Regions from separate parts of the Salinicoccus sp. Marseille-QA3875 genome, predicted to be linked through region 1. Evidence: riboswitches for the same ligand, from Rfam matches in the RefSeq annotation. Region 1 holds a riboswitch; each other region holds the start of a gene.

What was found. A riboswitch is a leader RNA that binds a small molecule or an ion and turns the genes downstream of it on or off. The one in region 1 is predicted to bind S-adenosylmethionine.
Region 2: it holds a riboswitch for S-adenosylmethionine, as region 1 does, so the genes downstream of both, ACY8DT_RS07535 (O-acetylhomoserine aminocarboxypropyltransferase/cysteine synthase family protein) here and ACY8DT_RS03450 (acetyl-CoA C-acyltransferase) in region 1, are expected to answer to the same signal.
Region 3: it holds a riboswitch for S-adenosylmethionine, as region 1 does, so the genes downstream of both, ACY8DT_RS09350 (methionine ABC transporter ATP-binding protein) here and ACY8DT_RS03450 (acetyl-CoA C-acyltransferase) in region 1, are expected to answer to the same signal.
Region 4: it holds a riboswitch for S-adenosylmethionine, as region 1 does, so the genes downstream of both, ACY8DT_RS12255 (hypothetical protein) here and ACY8DT_RS03450 (acetyl-CoA C-acyltransferase) in region 1, are expected to answer to the same signal.

The regions. Positions count from the first base shown of each region.
Region 1 covers NZ_CM143103.1:661,512-666,082, reverse strand. Annotated here, with positions in the region: gene groL (chaperonin GroEL) at 33-1,664, shown strand; SAM riboswitch class I at 1,882-1,989, shown strand; gene ACY8DT_RS03450 (acetyl-CoA C-acyltransferase) at 2,086-3,252, shown strand; gene ACY8DT_RS03445 (sodium:solute symporter family transporter) at 3,473-4,571, shown strand, end outside.
Region 2 covers NZ_CM143103.1:1,481,850-1,486,420, forward strand. Annotated here, with positions in the region: gene ACY8DT_RS07530 (homoserine O-succinyltransferase) at 1-661, opposite strand, end outside; gene ACY8DT_RS07535 (O-acetylhomoserine aminocarboxypropyltransferase/cysteine synthase family protein) at 661-1,938, opposite strand; SAM riboswitch class I at 1,994-2,090, opposite strand; gene ACY8DT_RS07540 (aldehyde dehydrogenase) at 2,215-3,573, opposite strand; gene ACY8DT_RS07545 (hypothetical protein) at 3,693-3,881, shown strand; gene ACY8DT_RS07550 (hypothetical protein) at 3,974-4,156, shown strand; gene ACY8DT_RS07555 (NADPH-dependent FMN reductase) at 4,260-4,571, shown strand, end outside.
Region 3 covers NZ_CM143103.1:1,799,662-1,804,232, reverse strand. Annotated here, with positions in the region: gene ACY8DT_RS09360 (MetQ/NlpA family ABC transporter substrate-binding protein) at 1-175, opposite strand, end outside; gene ACY8DT_RS09355 (methionine ABC transporter permease) at 221-913, opposite strand; gene ACY8DT_RS09350 (methionine ABC transporter ATP-binding protein) at 913-1,932, opposite strand; SAM riboswitch class I at 2,011-2,111, opposite strand; gene ACY8DT_RS09345 (thioredoxin family protein) at 2,157-2,468, opposite strand; gene ACY8DT_RS09340 (toprim domain-containing protein) at 2,416-2,823, opposite strand; gene gcvH (glycine cleavage system protein GcvH) at 2,889-3,269, opposite strand; gene ACY8DT_RS09330 (arsenate reductase family protein) at 3,344-3,697, opposite strand; gene ACY8DT_RS09325 (thioredoxin family protein) at 3,849-4,166, shown strand; gene aroD (type I 3-dehydroquinate dehydratase) at 4,217-4,571, opposite strand, start outside.
Region 4 covers NZ_CM143103.1:2,416,720-2,421,290, reverse strand. Annotated here, with positions in the region: gene ACY8DT_RS12270 (IS1182 family transposase) at 1-765, shown strand, start outside; gene ACY8DT_RS12265 (group II intron maturase-specific domain-containing protein) at 1,111-1,482, opposite strand; gene ACY8DT_RS12260 (reverse transcriptase domain-containing protein) at 1,489-1,935, opposite strand; gene ACY8DT_RS12255 (hypothetical protein) at 2,219-2,485, opposite strand; SAM riboswitch class I at 2,686-2,791, opposite strand; gene ACY8DT_RS12250 (YfiT family bacillithiol transferase) at 2,904-3,413, opposite strand; gene ACY8DT_RS12245 (hydroxymethylglutaryl-CoA lyase) at 3,553-4,434, opposite strand; gene ACY8DT_RS12240 (TRAP transporter large permease) at 4,444-4,571, opposite strand, start outside.

The DNA of each region.
Region 1 (4,571 bases):
TTATAACTCAAATTTTTTAGGAGGCAGAAGTAATGGCAAAGGAAATTAAATTTTCAGAAGATGCACGCCAGTCCATGCTGGACGGTGTTGATAAACTTGCTAATGCAGTGAAAGTAACATTAGGACCAAAAGGCCGTAATGTTGTTTTAGATAAACAGTTCACATCACCATTGATCACTAATGACGGTGTGACAATTGCTAAAGAAATTGAACTTGAAGATGCATATGAAAACATGGGTGCAAAACTGGTTGCCGAAGTGGCAAACCAGACAAACGAAATTGCAGGTGACGGAACGACGACGGCAACTGTTCTTGCACAGGCAATGATACAGGAAGGCCTTAAAAACGTTACAAGTGGTGCGAATCCTGTAGGTATCCGTACAGGCATCAGCAAAGCGGTTGAAGCGGCAGTTGAAGAACTTCAGAATATTTCCCGTCCGGTTCAGGACAAAGAATCCATCTCACAGGTGGGTGCAATTTCAGCAGATGATCCTGTTGTCGGAGAATACATTTCTGAAGCGATGGAAAAAGTAGGTAAAGATGGCGTAATCACCATCGAAGAATCACGCGGATTCAAAACTGAACTTGAAGTAGTGGAAGGTATGCAGTTCGACCGTGGTTATACTTCACCGTACATGGTGACAGATTCCGAGAAAATGATTGCAGATCTTGAGAATCCATATATTTTAATCACTGATAAAAAGATTTCAAATTTCCAGGATGTTCTGCCGCTACTTGAACAGGTTGTTCAGCAGTCTCGTCCGATTCTGATCATTGCCGACGATGTCGAAGGCGATGCTATGGCGAATATCGTGCTTAACAAACTGCGCGGTACGTTCACGGCAATTGCTGTTAAAGCACCTGGGTTCGGTGACCGTCGTAAAGCGATGCTTGAAGATATCGCGATATTGACAGGCGGACAGGTTGTCACTGAAGATTTAGGTCTTGAATTGAAAGATACGACAATCGACATGCTCGGTAATGCTTCAAGAGTGAACGTATCCAAAGATGATACAACAATCGTTGAAGGTGCGGGTGAAACTAATAATATCGAAGCTCGTATCGGTCAGATCAGATCACAGATAGACGAAACGACTTCAAGCTTCGATAAAGAAAAACTTCAGGAGAGACTTGCGAAACTTTCAGGCGGTGTTGCAGTAATCAAAGTGGGTGCTGCGACTGAAACTGAAATGAAAGAGCGTAAACTCCGTATTGAAGACGCATTGAACTCAACACGTGCAGCAGTTGAAGAAGGTATTGTATCCGGTGGTGGTACAGCACTTGTAGCAGTGCACAATAAAGTTGCACAACTGGAAGAATCAGGAGACGTACAGACGGGTATCAACATCGTGCTTAAAGCATTGGAAGCACCGTTGCGTCAAATTGTCGAAAATGCTGGTTTGGAAGGTTCTGTAATTGTTGAAAAACTTAAATCCCAGGAAGAAGGTTATGGCTTTAACGCTGCAACTGACGAGTGGGTGAACATGGTTGACGCAGGAATTGTCGACCCGACTAAAGTGACACGTTCAGCACTGCAGAACGCCGGCTCTGTCGCTGCAATGTTCTTAACGACAGAAGCGGTCGTTGCGGACATTCCGGATGAAAATGGCGGCAGCCCTGATATGGGTGGCGGCATGGGCGGCGGAATGCCGGGCATGATGTAATCTTAAGCGAATGACTATTGTAAAAACGGGGTCTGCCATTGTGCAGACCCCGTTTTTTGAATTGGGAGGGGACAGAAGGAAATGAAATACTGATTTAAAAGTCTAAGGAGAATTTACTTGTTCAAAAATAAGATGTTGACCTTTCAGCTGTGTTCTGATAGTGTGAATAATCAAATAAACAAATAATTTCTAACAATAAGATAATTTTATTAGATCACTCTTATCACGAGTTGGCTGAGGGAATTGGCCCTTTGACGCCCGGCAACCACCCTTTTATGGGGAATGGTGCTACTTCCAACAGGCAGAAATGTCTGGAAGATAAGAGGGGGAAACTGTGATATATTCATGATTTCAACCCTCTTTCTTTAGGAAAGAGGGTTTTTCTATTTAAAAAATCAGATCATAAGAAAGGATGAGGTATATGAACAAGGTGATTCTGGAAGGTGTTCGAACCCCTTTTGGCAAGTGGAAGGGATTTTTATCAGAATTGGAGGCAGGCGAAATAGGGGCTTTAGCTGTGAAAGAACTGTTGCAAAGAGTGCCCGGTGCAAAAGAGTCAGACGGGGTCCTACTGGCACAGGTACTTCAAGCAGGCCAGGGACAAAATCCAGCCAGGAGAGTTGCTTCAGAAGCCGGTGTATCGCTATCTGTACCAGCAATTACTTTAAATAATGTATGTTTGGCCGGGCTGGCAACAGTATCAGACGCTGTTCGCCGCATTCACTTTGGCGAAGGGGAATTATATATTACAGGCGGATTCGATTCGATGACCAATGCCCCGTACACTGCTGCGGTCCGTAAGGAACAGTCAATGGGATCGCTGCAGCTGACGGACACATTAAGTAACGATGGTTTGTGGTGCGCGCTGACAGATCAATCGATGGGGGTGGCAACCGATGCGAAGAATAAAGATTTTAAGGTCAACAGAGAGGACCAGGATGTATATGCACAGTTGTCCCAGGAGCGGGCAGCTGAAGCACTGAAAAAAAGTTACCTGAAGGATGAAATCATACCGGTGACTGTGAATGGGAAAACTTTTTCTGATGACGAAGGTATCAGACTTAATTCTTCCATTGAAAAATTAGCAGCTTTAAAACCGGCATTCATTGAAGACGGTACGATTACAGCGGGAAATGCGTCTCAAATGACAGATGGTGCAAGTGTCGGAATCATTTCATCTGAAAAGAGGGCGGAGGCGCTTGGTAAAACACCGTTGGCACGCATTCTGGGCTGGGCTGAAGTTGCGGGGCCGGATACGAGTTTACATACAAAGCCTGCCAGGGCAATCAAAGCAGTATTGGAAAAGACGAACCTGACAGTGAATGATATTGATTTATTTGAAATCAATGAAGCTTTTGCAAGTGTGGTCATTGCAAGCTGCCGGGAACTGGACATTGACTATGAAAGAGTGAACGTCAATGGCGGTGCGATTGCGATTGGTCATCCGCTTGGCGGAACCGGCTTCAGGCTTGCTTTAACTCTTGCAGAAGAACTGAGACGTCGTGGCGGCGGGAAGGGAATTGCATCACTTTGCGGTGGCGGCGGTCAAGGCATGGCTCTATTGATAGAGGTTCCTAAAAGCTGGTAATACACATTCATTTGAAACAGTCGCTGGATGTCGATACTGATGTATTAAATACAGATCAGCCGGAGCGTTTATAATCTATCACTCAAATGAATTCATGTAATCTGGAGGAATGATTAATTATGATAGCACTATACTTTGTATTACTGGCCATATTCTGGGCAGTCGGTTTACTGATATGGAAAAAATCTTATGTATCAAAGGGAAGAGAGGAGGATTAATAATGCTTAACGTCACAGGACCATTATTTTGGACAATTATTGTTTTGTTAGTTTTATATTTTGGATATATCATTTGGATTGGTAAAAAGGGAAAGCGCCATAGCAGTTCGATGTCCGGCTTTGCTACGGCCCGAGGAAAAGTGAATCCTGTGATTGTCGGAACCAGTTTTGCCGCTTCTTATGCAAGCGCCAATTTATTTATCGGTGTGCCGGGGCTGGCTTATCAATATGGAACATCAGTGCTGTGGTATACATTGGGATGCTTTGGGGTTTCCTGGATTGGTTTGCTTTTATTTGCTAAGACATTCTGGAGATACAGCAAAAAGTTCGGCGGTGTTTCCTCGTTGCCGGAATGGCTTGGAAGAAGATACAACAGCAAGGCGTTGCAAGTGCTTGTGGCTGTTTTAATTTTATTCAACATATATTATATTGTCGGTCAAAATGTCGGACTGGCTACCATCTTTGAATCAGTCTTAAATATCCCGTATTTCTGGGGAATTATCATTGGTGTAGTTATCACGATTCTTTACATAGGACTTGGCGGGGCTTACGCACAGCTCATTACGGACGGTATGCAAGGAATTTTGATGGCTGTCACTTCCATCCTAATTCTTGTCTCTTTATTTTGGACAATAGGTGGAGGCTTGAATGTATTTGGAGAGCTGACAAGTAAGCTTGAGGCGATTGATCCGAATCTGACAGGCGTTCTATCCACAGGAGGACCTTATGACAGTCCGATGGCAATCATGGCCGTACAATTCCTTTTATTCAGCTTTGTATTAATGCCGCATCTATTAAATAAAGTGTTGTCACTTGAAAGTGAGAAGCAGCTTGCACCATTTACTCTATCGGCAGGAGTGGTCTTATTCTTGATTTCCACGTTGATGGTGCTTGGCGGTCTGGCAGCAAGGGTGATTGCCCCGTCTTTGGCAAGTGCGGATTCGGCAATCCCCGTGTATGTAATTGAATCATTTCCGACTGTTCTTGCGGCGCTTATTGTTGTAGGGCTTATCACTGCGATTCTATCAACTACGGATAGTCTTTACCTGGGCCTGACGACCAGCATTGGTAACGATTTTTACAAAGTATTGGCGCCGATTT
Region 2 (4,571 bases), 820 kb from region 1:
TGTCTGGTCCGAAATCAGGGTGGACAGATAAGACCTTCAACTCAGAGTGTTTGTCCAAATTGGAGAAGTCCATTCTGGTATGCCTTGAATGTGGCACTTCAAATTGATCATCGAAGCCTCTCATTAAAGGGTGTGTCGGCATAATGTTCTTAAACTTGAATACACCGAATAATTTACTGGATAATGTGATCTTATCAAATTGATAGTAATAATTCAGAGCATGCTGGGCGCCCCAGCATATGAAAAATCTGGAGAACACGTGCGTTTCCGACCACTTTAAGATAGCTTCCAACTCATTAATATAATCCACCTGGTTAAAGTCCAGTTTTTCGACCGGAGCGCCGGTGACAATCATGCCATCAAAGCGTTCGTCCTTAATTTCGTCGAATGTTCTGTAGTATTTATGAAGATGGCTGGTCGGTGTGTTTTTACTTTTGTGTGTCTCAGTATATAAAAATTCAATGTCTATCTGCAGTGGTGTATTGCCAAGAAGTCTTAACAGATGAAGCTCTGTTTCTTCTTTTTTAGGCATCAGGTTTAAAATTAAAATTCTTAAGGGACGAATGTCCTGGGTTGTTGCCCTGGAGGCATCAATTGTAAATACATTTTCCTGTTCCAACCTTTTTTTAACCGGTAATCCTTCAACTATTTTTATTGGCATTAAATCGCATCCAGACCTTTATTGATATCATCAAGTATATCATCTATATGCTCAAGACCGATAGAAAGACGCACGGTTTCCGGTTTTACTCCGCCTGCCAGCTGCTGTTCTTCGGTTAACTGTGCATGGGTAGTCGATGCCGGATGTACGACCAATGACTTTGCATCGCCCACATTCGCAAGCATGGAAAACAGTTCAAGTGATTCAATGAATTTCTTGCCTGCTTCGTAGCCGCCCTTGACTCCAAAAGTGAATATAGAACCAGCACCTTTAGGCAGATATTTTTCTTGTAACTGCTTGTAAGGACTGCTGGAGAGGCCTGCAAAATCAATCCATTCGACTTTTTCATGGTTGGCCAGATAATCAGCAACTTTAGCTGCATTCTCAACATGTCTTTCCATCCTTAAAGAAAGTGTTTCAATTCCCTGCGTGAGCAGGAATGAGTTGAATGGCGAAATCGCAGCGCCTGTATCTCTTAACAGAGTTGTTCTGATCTTGTATGCGAATGCCTGGTCACCGAAAGTGTCGGCGAAAACCAATCCGTGATAGGAATTGTCCGGTTCACTGAACCCAGGGTACTTCCCATTTTTCCAATCAAAGTTGCCGCCGTCAACAATAACACCGCCGATTGAAGTGCCGTGGCCGCCTAAAAACTTAGTAGCTGAGTGGATGACGATATTGGCGCCATGTTCTATCGGGCGGCATAAATAAGGCGTCGCAAATGTATTATCCACGATCAGAACAATATTATTATCCTGTGCGATCTTTGCCAATGCTTCCAAATCCTCAATGTTACCTTCAGGGTTTCCAATGGTTTCTACAAAAATCGCTTTTGTATTATCTTTTATTTCACGTGAAACATTACTCAGATCTTTAGTATTTACTAAGGAAACGTCAATTCCAAACTTTTTGAGAGTATGTGTAAATAACGTATGGGTGCCACCGTAAAGACTCGTTGTTGAAATGATATGGTCTCCGGCATCTGCAACGCCCTGTACAGCATAAGTGATTGCAGCCATACCTGAAGCTACAGCAAGACCCGCTGTTCCACCTTCCAGTTCAGCCACTCTTGTTTCGAGTGCAGCGGATGTAGGGTTCGTTATGCGTGTGTATATGTTGCCGGCTTCTGATAAACCGAAAAGGTTTGCCCCGTGCTCCGTGTCATCAAAAACATAAGAGGTTGTTTGATAAATTGGGAGGGCACGTGAATTTGTTTCAGAATCAACTACCTGACCTGAATGTAATTGCTTTGTTTCGAACTTGAAATCTTTTGACATAAATATTTCCTCCTTAGTAAATAAAAGAGTCTGCTAAATTTAGCAGACTCTTATCTGCTCATCTCCCGGGCATGCCCGGCTGGAATTGGCACCTTACTAAAAAGGTTGCCGGACTTCATCGGGCCAGTCCCCTCCGTCACTCTTGATAAGCTATATTTATTATTTTTTCTAATGTTACATCTGAAAAATGATTTTGTCAAACACTTTATAAGATTATAAATAATCTGAAAAGGATGAAGTTTTGAAAGTAACGCACAGCGTTATATTGATATGATGTTAGTTCCAGATGTACTTCAACAGTTTCTGAAACTTTCTAAAGGTAGGATAGCGCAACGGGATGTCGAATAGTGTCGTCTGATTCAATATGCTTTTTGTATGACTGAATGTATCGAATGAATAACGCCCGTGATAATTCCCCATTCCGCTGTTTCCACGTCCTCCGAATGGCATATGGGGTGTCGCTAAATGATACATTGTATCGTTGACGGCACCGCCTCCGAAAGGCACACTTTTAATGACATGCTGTGCTGTTTCATTTTTCTCAGTGAAAATATAAAGTGCCAAAGGATCAGGAAGGTCTCTTATATCAATCAGTGCCTTTTCCAAATTATCATAACCAAGTACCGGCAATACCGGTCCGAATATTTCCTCTTCCATGGCAGGATGACTGAAATCCACATTTTGAATAATGGTCGGTTCTATCATCCGTTTTGATTTATGACTGCGCCCGCCATAGGCGATATCTCCCTGAATATAATTATGGACCCGCTCAAAATGGTCATCGTTTATGATCTGCATATAATTCTGCTGTTCGAATGCTTTATTATAAAATTTATGAGTATAGTGTTTTAAATGTTTAATCAGCTGTTCCTTTACGCTGTTATCCACATAAACATAATCTGTAGCAACACAAGTCTGTCCAGCATTCATAAATTTACCCCAGACGATTCTTTTTGCTGCGTATTTCAAATTGGCATCCTTCGTAACGATGCTTGGGGATTTACCGCCTAATTCCAGTGTGACCGGTGTTAAATTTTTTGAAGCTGCTTCCATGACGATTTTACCAACGTGAGAACTGCCGGTATAGAATATATAATCAAAAGGCAGACTTAAAAGCTGCTGGTTGGTTTCTATACCCCCTTCAATTGAAGTGACGTATTTTTCAGGAAATGCCAGTTCAATCACTTTTGTAATGACATCCGATACGTGCGGTGTATGCTCAGATGGTTTTAGAATTGCAGTGTTGCCTGCGCTTAGTGCACCGACCAACGGTGCCACTGCCAGATTGAAAGGATAATTCCATGGAGAAATAATCAAGATGACACCGTAAGGTTCTTTGTAGATTGTTGACTTTGAACCGAAATGCGTAACAGGCGTTTTAACATTAACAGGTTTTGCCCACTCTGCTAATTTTTTGAGATGAAGGTTTATCTCACTGTAAATTATTCCTATTTCGGTTAAAAAAGTATCACTTTCATTTTTGTTGAAATCCGCCTTCATGGCGAACATCAGATCGTCTTCATAAAACTTGATGGCATCTTTCAATTGTTTTAACGCTTTTATACGCACATCCAATGATAGTGTTTCTTTAGTTTGGAAAAATTGTTTTTGTTTATGGAATATTGATTCGTACATATACTCACTCCTTATAGACTGATTACCCGAATTTAAAATAATTAATTAGATCGAAAAACATTGCATTTTATCAATAACTTTCTATAATTAGTATAACTTAAGTAAAGAAGGTGATGCCCATGGATCAGAAGATGAATATATTTAAAGGCAGTTTGACCAATTATCAGTTGAGTGAAGCTTTGGAAATGACGTTGGATGAGATCGATTCTGTATTGAATGGAGAAATTGACGTATCGGCGTTAAGTCCTGAAGTGATTGATAGAATCAGTCATCTTGAAGATGCATTGTTCGGGCATGGCAGAAAGTGATTTAAATGTATTAAGCATATAGTTGAAGTTTGTGAAGGATGTGATATAATTAGTTATTGAATCGTTTCGATACTTATGAAGAAGGTGATATTATGAACACTGAATTGAACCTTTCACTACTCGTGGAAAAATTAACTGCATACCAAATCAGTCGAGCTGTAGGTGTCGATATGGATTTAGCACAGAAAATTGTTGACGAAGAAATTAAACTCGAAGATTTACCTGAAGACACACTGGGTAAATTACAAGAATTAAATCATAAATTGATGAGCTGAGACTTTGTTAAGTCTCTTTTTTTACTTCTTTTGACGTATGTGAATCCTCGTATGGTAAATGTTATTATTGATGTACTAAATATTTTTATAAAGGAGCAAACTTATGAATCTGCTGATTATTTCCGGGAGCCCCTTTCCAGGTTCAAGCACAGCTTTCTTAGCAGAAGAAATAAAAGCTCAGATTGAACAGCCTGAAAACCATGTGGAAATAATAGAGTTGTGTGAGTGGGATATCCCATTACTCGGCCATCCTGATACGGAAGAACTTGAAAAATTCAAGCGGATTGCGAGCGAGGCGGATGCGATTATAATTGGAACGCCGAACTTCCATACTTCGTTTTCAGGAATATTGAAAAATGCTTTGGATCATTTATCATTTGATCAGTTTGAAGAAAAACCGGTTGCTCTCTACTGC
Region 3 (4,571 bases), 1.1 Mb from region 1:
CAATTGACAATGTGCCGCCCTCTTCTTCTGACGCTTCTTCAGATGAACCCTGCTCAGTTTCAGCAGACTCTTCACCTGTATCAGCGCTCTCTTCTGCACCTTCTTCGCCACTGCCGCATGCAACCAGAACAACTGCAAAAACTGATAAAGCTAAAAACAGTAAAAATTTCTTCATATACATCCAATCCTCTCTAGGTATTCTATTTATAATATATGATTATTATCTCTTATCCACAGCTTTTGCGAGGAAGTCTCCTGCGAACTGGATGATAAAAACAATAATCAGTATTACTATTGTTGCAACTAAAGTGACGTCACTCTGATTCCGCGTAAACCCGACCATGTAGGCAAGGTTCCCGAGGCCGCCTGCGCCGATGACGCCGGCGATTGCAGTCGAGCCGACCAGCATGATGGCCGTCACTGTGATGCCTGAAACAAGTGCAGGCAGTGATTCCGGTATCAATACTTTCCATATGATCGTCCATGTGTTTGCACCCATCGATTCGGCCGCTTCTATTACACCTTTATCTATTTCTTTAAGTGCAATTTCAACAAGACGTGCATAGAACGGTGATGCACCGATAATGAGCGCCGGCAGTGCACCCTGGACACCCATGATGGTTCCCATAATCGCTTTTGTAAACGGGATGAGCAGAATGATCAGAATGATGAACGGTATCGCCCTGAAGAGATTGACGAGAAAAGCCGTAACGCCGTAAACCGGCTGGCTCCCCGCATTGTCGCTCTTATCGGACAGAAAGAGTATGATTCCTAAAACAAGCCCGATCATCAATGTAAAGAAAGTTGCGATGCCCGTCATATAGATTGTATCGACTGTCGCTTCCCAAACGACATCCCATTTGACGTTTTCAAAACTGAACATATCTCTGAAGGCCTGGAAAAATTCATTCATTACTTCTCCACCTCCACTGTAATATCCTCATTGGCAAGCTCATCGATCACTTTTTGAAGCGTCGTACCGTCAATGTCCATCGCAACATAAAGGTGGCCGTATGATTCGTTGTTCGTCTGTTTGATGTTACCAGACAGAATGTTCATATCCAGATCGAACTGCTTGATCACTCTGGAGACGACCGGTGTTTTGGATTTAGTGCCGACAAAGCCGATTTTAAGTATTTTGGAATCCGGGAACAGCTCTCTCACTTCGTCGAGGGCAAGCGCTGTTTCTTCATCGTTGATATCATCTTTGACGAATCTTTTAGTTACACTGTGTGACGGGTTCTGGAACAGCTGCAGCACTCTGCCCGTCTCGACGACCTTGCCGTTCTGCATGACAGCGGCTCTGTCGCATATTTTCCTGATGACATGCATTTCATGTGTGATAAGCACTATTGTCAGGTTCATTTCCTTCCTGATTCTCTGCAGAAGCTCGAGCACTTCATCCGTTGTTTCCGGATCGAGTGCGCTTGTCGCCTCATCACAGAGCAGAACCGTCGGTTCATTTGAAAGTGCCCTTGCGATGCCGACACGCTGTTTCTGACCCCCGGACAATTCACTCGGGTAATTTTTCTCACGTCCTGTGAGACCAACCAGTTGAATCAGTTCCCCGGTCCGTTTTTTCCGTTCCTTTTTTGCGACTCCCGCAATCTCTAATGGAAAGCTGATGTTCTCCTCGACCGTCCGTGACCAGAGCAGATTGAAATGCTGGAAGATCATCGAAACTTTTTGCCGCTTCTGCCTGAGGTCCTTTTTAGACAATTTGTTGATGGTATCGTCTCCGATGATGATTTCGCCGGATGACGGGGCTTCCAGACCGTTCAAGAGACGGATCAATGTCGATTTTCCGGCACCTGAATATCCGATGACGCCAAAGATTTCCCCGCTTTCTATATGCAGGCTGACATCATCCACTGCAGTGATGTCAGCTGATTTCGTACTGTAGTTTTTATTTACATTTAAAATATCTATCATTAATCATCTTCCAAACTATTATAAATTTAAAAACCTACTCACTTGCTATGAAATGAGTAGGCTTCTTTTATCTTCAGCCTCTCATCTTTGAATCGATTGATTCAGTGATTTGGCACCTTGTCTTTGAGACGGTTGCCGTGGCATCAACGGGCACTTCCCTACACCACTCTTGATAAGAGTTATTATTCGATTGTGAATCATAATACCATCAGTCCGGACTTCCGTCAATACTGACGGCTGAGTATATCCATCAGATTTGTGACGGATTCAAAACGGTAGACACTTTCTTTCAGTTCACCGTTTTCAAATATCAACAGCGCCGGTGCGGAGGTTATTTTATAATCATTGATAAAATCCACATGGTAATTCAGATCAATTGCTGTATATTCAAAATCTATAATTTCCTGAGTCAAATTCAACATGCGTTCCGCAATCTGGCAGTTTGCACAGATCGGCGCATAACCGTACAGAATAAATTTTTCTTCAGAATGAATAAGATTGTATATATCCTGTGTCTCTAACTGCTCTTTCATCATAAAACTTACCTTTCATAATCAAGCTCGTGTCGACATAAAAACCATGACGCATCAGGAGGTTTGCGAGGTAGTCTCTTGGGCATCTGCCGACTTCTCCAAATTTAGGGTCAATATAAATGTGGGTACTTTCACTGAGATGTTTTTTGAACCATTTACGGATTTTGCGGCCTTCTTTATCGGCATCCGATAATATATAAATATCAGAGCCGTCAAGCTGTTCCAAAATTTCATCAAGTTTTGAAACTCCCATTGTACCAAAAGTGCATATGATCTGCACAGGTTCTACAAGCACTTCCTCGATACGGCGTTTGTCAGTTTTACCCTCAACAATGAGTACTTTATCAGAAAGATACATTTTCATCACCCTTGGAGTTTTATTTTATTTTAAAAAAACTCTAGACAATGTCTAGAGTTTTTAAATTATGCTTCGATAACTGCTTTGTATCCGTCAGCATCTAACAGGTCATCTAATTGTGATGTGTCTTCAAGTTCAACTTTAACCATCCAAGCTTCTTCATATGGTGATTCGTTTACTAACTCAGGGCTGTCTTCAAGCTCTTCGTTCACTTCAACGATCTTTCCGTTTAATGGAGCATACAGTTCAGAAACAGTCTTAACTGATTCTACGCTGCCGAAAGATTCACCCTTAGTCATTTCATCGTCTTCTTCAGGAAGCTCGACAAAAACGATGTCTCCAAGCTCACCTTGAGCGAAATCAGTAATTCCGATTGTTACTGTATTTCCATCAACTTTTACCCATTCATGATCTTCAGAATACTTTAAGTCGTTTGGTAATGCCATAATAGAAAACCTCCTCAAATTAATCTATACAACTACATAATGACATATTTCACATAGTTTCTCAAGCTTATTACTTATAAAAGCGCTTCCTTGTACTCCGCTTCTTTAAACCCAAGCAGGACACGCTCTCCTGCATCGACCATTGGACGTTTTATCAACATTCCATCAGAAGACAGGATCTCGATCTTTTCAGCATCTGACATCTCGGGCAGCTTATTTTTCAAATCGAGTTCTTTATATTTCTTCCCTCTTGAATTGAAAAATTTGTTGATATCCTGATTTGATTTCTCAATGATCTGTTTCAGCGTTTCTTTTGACGGCGGTTCTTTCACCATATCGTGCGCTTCGAAGTCCACACCATTCTCTTCTAAAAACCTCTTCCCTTTTCTGCACGTCGTACACTTGGAATATTCGTAAAAAGTAATCATCCGGTACCTCCATAGATAGTCAGTTTATAGTCTATACCCGATACTCTGACAGGTATTCATACTAAGTTTTCCCCTTATTTCCATTCTACAATATTTAAGTTTTAAGTGGTAATATTAAGATGATTCATAAAAACTGACTGGAGGGATAATGATGGATGCAATCAGAACATATAATGATTATAAAGAGATAATTAAAAGCAACGATAAGATCATCATAAAATTTTATGCTGACTGGTGTCCGGACTGCAGTGTATTGGACCATTTCATCAAGCCGATCATGAAAGAATACAGATATATTGACTGGTACGAACTGAACCGTGATGAAGTACCTGCCGCAGCAGATGAAAATGACGTTACGGGCATCCCCGGGCTCCTTATCTTTAATAAAAGCAGGAAGACTGCCCACCTCCATCCAGTGCACGCAAAAACGCCGGGAGATGTCAGGCAGTTTTTAAAAGAAAATCTGTAGAACATAAAAATGCCCGACGATTCTTTGAAGTGGAATCCTCAGGCATTTTTTTAAATTTCATATGCTTTAAGTGCATCTTTGATTCTGGATGCATGAACCTGTCCGGGTGCACTGTTGTTAGTGATATAGCCGTATGTCAGACATGATCCGAAATCACCGCCTGCAAGACGCGTCACTTTACCCAGCTCTCCCATGGAGATGCCGATGACTTTATTACCGATGGCCTCCTTGCCGATCTTGACTATCTTCAGCATGTTGACCACATCATCGGCATCATTCGGCAAAAAGGCAAGCTTCAGAATCTCACCGCCTGCCGAATGCATGTTGTATAACATCTTCTGCATTTCTTCCAGCCTCGGTGTTTCCTTGAAATTATGATGGCTGAAGAGAACCGTCCTGCCATGT
Region 4 (4,571 bases), 1.0 Mb from region 1:
CAATTAACCATCACAGACCCTGAATCCAGGGCGATGAAGAAAAATGGGAAAATAGATGTCGCCTATAATATGCAGTCTTCCGTCGATAATAAACATAAACTCATTATTACTCTAGACGTAGTGAATGATGTGAACGACCAGAGCCAATTGACGCCTATGGTTTCGGAAACAAATGAAATATTATCCAAAAACAAAAAGAGAGTCATATTAGCGGATACGGGATACTATAATGCGAAAGAGATAAAAGATTGTTTGGTTGAGGGAAATACATTATATTTAAAACCTCAAAAAAAGAAAAGTGTGTCAGGGGATTCTGATTATTCAAAAGATAAATTTCAATATCAAAAAGAAACAGATACTTACCTTTGTCCTCAGGGACAAACACTTCCTTTCGAGGAGAACACTTCTAAGAATGGTTTGAAGTATAAAAAATATATTGGGGGCGATGTTTGCTTATCTTGTCCTGTATATGGCGTGTGTACAAAAGCGAAAAGAGGCAGAAACATCCAACGGTGGGAACATGAAGAAATTCTCGAAATGCTGAAAGCAGATACCGAGAACCATCATGAAATCTATAAGAAACGATTACAGATTGTAGAACATCCTTTTGGCACAATCAAGCGATCGTTCGGCTACACATATTTTTTAGGAAAAGGGCTGGATTCTGTCAACGTAGAGGCAGCTCTAATTGGCGTTGCCTATAACTTCAAAAGAATAACGAAAATCAAAAAGGTTTCCGAAATTGTTGGGTTATTAAGAACTTGACCCCACCGAAAACCTTTGATATTTTCATTTTCAGAAGATTTTTAAGAAAATGAGGATAACCTACCTTTGAGTTCTGAGATTTGATTGTTTGTTAGACAGTCTGACGTACGGTTCCGTATACGGCGGTTCAATTTTATACTACACATGTACTTTGTTATAATGTGATACATAAGAGACGAGTCCGAAACGGGCGAGTCTCTTATTTGTAATGGTCGTCGTCAGTATCCACGAATACGCAATGCGAACGGTCCCCTTACTGGTGTGACTGTACTTATAGGCGGTGTATTGGTCCACGCCCAGTGTGATGAGATGCTTCCGTCGGTTTCTGGCAGTTTTCCACTTCTGTCAAATGCACATTCTGAGGCGCATTCGCGTATGTGAGTCAATGCCCTTAAGTACCTTTTTCATCTTACCGACTTTGAAGTCGTTCACCCAACCCCGGATGACCTGGTTGATGCGCTCGACCTGATACTTCGTGTCGACGCTCCAGTTTTTCCGGGTCAGCTGTTTCAGTTTGAACTTAAAACTTTCCACGGATTTCTTGTGTGGTTTCGCCTTATATTCCTTGGCCTGGTAATCATTATAGAAGCCAAATCCGAGGAATTTCATCTCCGGGTCATCGGGACGGGTCACTTTCGATTTCGTCGCATTGACAATCAATCCGAGCTTATTCTCGATGAATGCGGTCACCGACCGCATGACCCGTCTCGCTGCCATGTCGCTTTAGACCATGATGATACAGTCATCAGCGTATCTCACGAAGCGCAGTCCACGTTTTTCCAGTTCGATATCCAGCTCTTTAAGCATGATATTGCTGAGCAGTGGGGACAGGTTGCCGCCTTGGGGTGTACCGATGATGGCTGCTTTGTATTCATCATCAGTCTGTATGCCGCTGACCAGGAATTTACGGACCAGGGAGATGACATCCCCATCGTCAATGGTTCTGGACATGAGATTCATCAGACGGTCATGGTTGACTGTATCAAAGAAACGTTCTAAATCAATATCCACAATCCAGTCATAGCCTTCATCCAGATATTCTAGTGTTTGAAGGATTGTCATCTCTGCATATCGATTGGGCCTGAAACCATAGCTATATTCACTGAAGTGTCGATCGAACACAGGTGACAGTACTTGGGCGATTGCTTGTTGGATCAGTCTGTCCTTCACCGTTGGGATGCCTAGGAGACGCACTCCGCCGTTCGGTTTCGGTATTTCGACCCGGCGTACAGGTCGGGTTGGTATTTCCTCTGCCGAATTCGGGAAATGATTGCGTCCTTCTTCCCAGTCATGTAGCTGCTCATCTCGTGCACGGTCATACCATTCACACCGGCGACGCCCTGATTTCTCTTCACTTGTTTATAAGCCTGGTTCAAGTTGTCCCGACTCAGGATTCTATCCAGTAATTTATCTGTATTGATGCGTGTTACTTCCTTTCTTTCTCGAGAGTCCGCTATCCACTTTTCCGCTCTGTGCCAGTGGTCTGCGCCGGTCTCCAATCGAGCGTTCCGTAACGATAAAATTGTTCAGTCCTTCGCTCTTTCCGGCTTTCGCCGGACATCTTCACTACTACGACTTCGGCTGACTTCTCACGTTCCAGTCTTATATCACTACAAAATTTTGGTACAGAGACGTGAGACCTCCATCTATCCGCCATATTTACACCGTATGGTTCAGGGTAGTTATCGGACCTCAGCTTCTTATGCAGCTTCATCCACATACGTTGCCTCTTATATGGTTTCTGTGCGTCGGACCGGAGGTTTGCCTCGAGCTGCCTTCAGATTCCACCTCACGTTGGACACCCTGGCTTTTGGCTATGTGTTTACCACTACCGGGTCACACTCGGGACTTCCACCCGTTAGAATACGCCCATGCTGGGCAAACATAAAAAAGCCATCTGCACTGCACAGATGACTAAACTGATTATCGTTCAAGCATCTGCTTGTTGGAATTAGCACAGTACTCGAAATGAGTCCGCTGCTGAGACATCCCCGGGCCAAATCCCTCAGTCTACTCTGAATAATTGGATATTTAGTTGAAATCAATAATATAGTAAATCAGTATAATTTGCAAGGAAGGATTACATTTTGTGATATGAAACGATCTTTTATAGATTTCACATCATTCTTTATATCACCTTACTTCGATAATGCGATTTTAATATGTTCTAAATGATGTTCTTCATGCCATGCGAGCTTCGCAACCTTTGTTGCAACTGTTACTTTACCGTTCGCTTCATGAATGAAATAACGCTCAAGCTGATTTTCAGTCAGGCTTTTACCCAGCGCAACGATCCTTTCATTGATACCTTCCAGTATTTTAATTGAACTTTCCACGGAAAGCTCAGTGTCCGGCTGCACAGCCCACTCATTCTGGAGGAATCCCGGCACTGTCGGAGCATCGTCAGTCAAAGCGAGTTTCAGCCGCTGATACATATTCAATTGGGAATCCGCAATGTGATGCACAAGCTGTCGGACATTCCAGGCACCTTCACGGTAAGTTTTGTTCAACTCATCTTCACTTAAGTTGTCGACCGTTTCACGTAACCTTTTCGTATATGTAGCTGTCTGTCCATTCCACTTCTGAATATCTTCAAGTGTTACATTTTCAGGTACGTCCAGTTCTCCAATAGGAAATTTAACATCCATCTTAATACTCCCTTTCCGTAATAGAATCTGCTCAATTCCAATATACTATAAGTCCATACAAAGCTGAAATATATATGGCAGACGTTTAAATGAACACATAATAAGAAATGAGATCAGAGAACTCCGATCTCATTTCTTTTTATTTTATAAATTGGTGATGACCACTGTAATTACCATTCGGTATTATCTCCAATTGATACAATGCAGCTTCTTTCAACCTATTAAAATCAACATTCGTTTTATAATTCATATCATTTAACATATAAACCATGTCTTCAGTAGACAGATTTCCAGAAGCTCCTGGAGCAAATGGACAACCACCAAGGCCGCCAAGAGTAGATTGAATTTTTTCAACCCCCTCTTCTATAGCAGCGTAAGTATTCACAACTCCCATATTTCTAGTATCATGTATGTGAATTTGTAAATCTAATGATGGGTATGCTTTCTTTACCATATTTATTATATTTCTGATTTCTTTCGGGTTAGCAACACCAATGGTATCGCATAAATTTAAATCTTTAACACCTAATTCAACATAAGGCTGAATGAAATCCACAATTTTATCTGTATTTTTCTTTCCTTCAAAAGGACAACCAAATGTAGTGGATAAATCCAGTGTGACTTCCATTTTTGGAAAATCACTTTTAATCTTTCTGAATTCCTCAAGGGATTGTTCGTGAGTTTTATTTATATTAGCTTTGTTATGTGATTCACTCAGAGATACTACATAAGCAACCTCTTTTAATCCTACTGAATAAGCAATTTCTACACCTTTATAATTTGGAACGAGTGCAGAGAAGTTCACTTCAGGGAAATTCTCGAGACATAGGTTTGACAGTTCTCTAGCATCTTTCATTTGTGGAACAGCTTTAGGACTTACAAACGAAGTATGCTGTATGTTCTTAACTCCGGCTTTAACCAACTTTTTTATAATATTAAACTTTTCATCTAATTCTATATAATCATCTAAATTTTGAAATCCATCTCTTGGACCGACTTCAACTATATTAATATGTTTCATTTTATCATCCTATCCTAGTAAATTAGGTATTAACATAACCAATATTGGAATGTATGTTATTAAGAGCAACACTACAAGTCCTAAAGCTATGTATATCACTAAATGTTTATTCAGTACATCGGTTGTTTTTACACCAT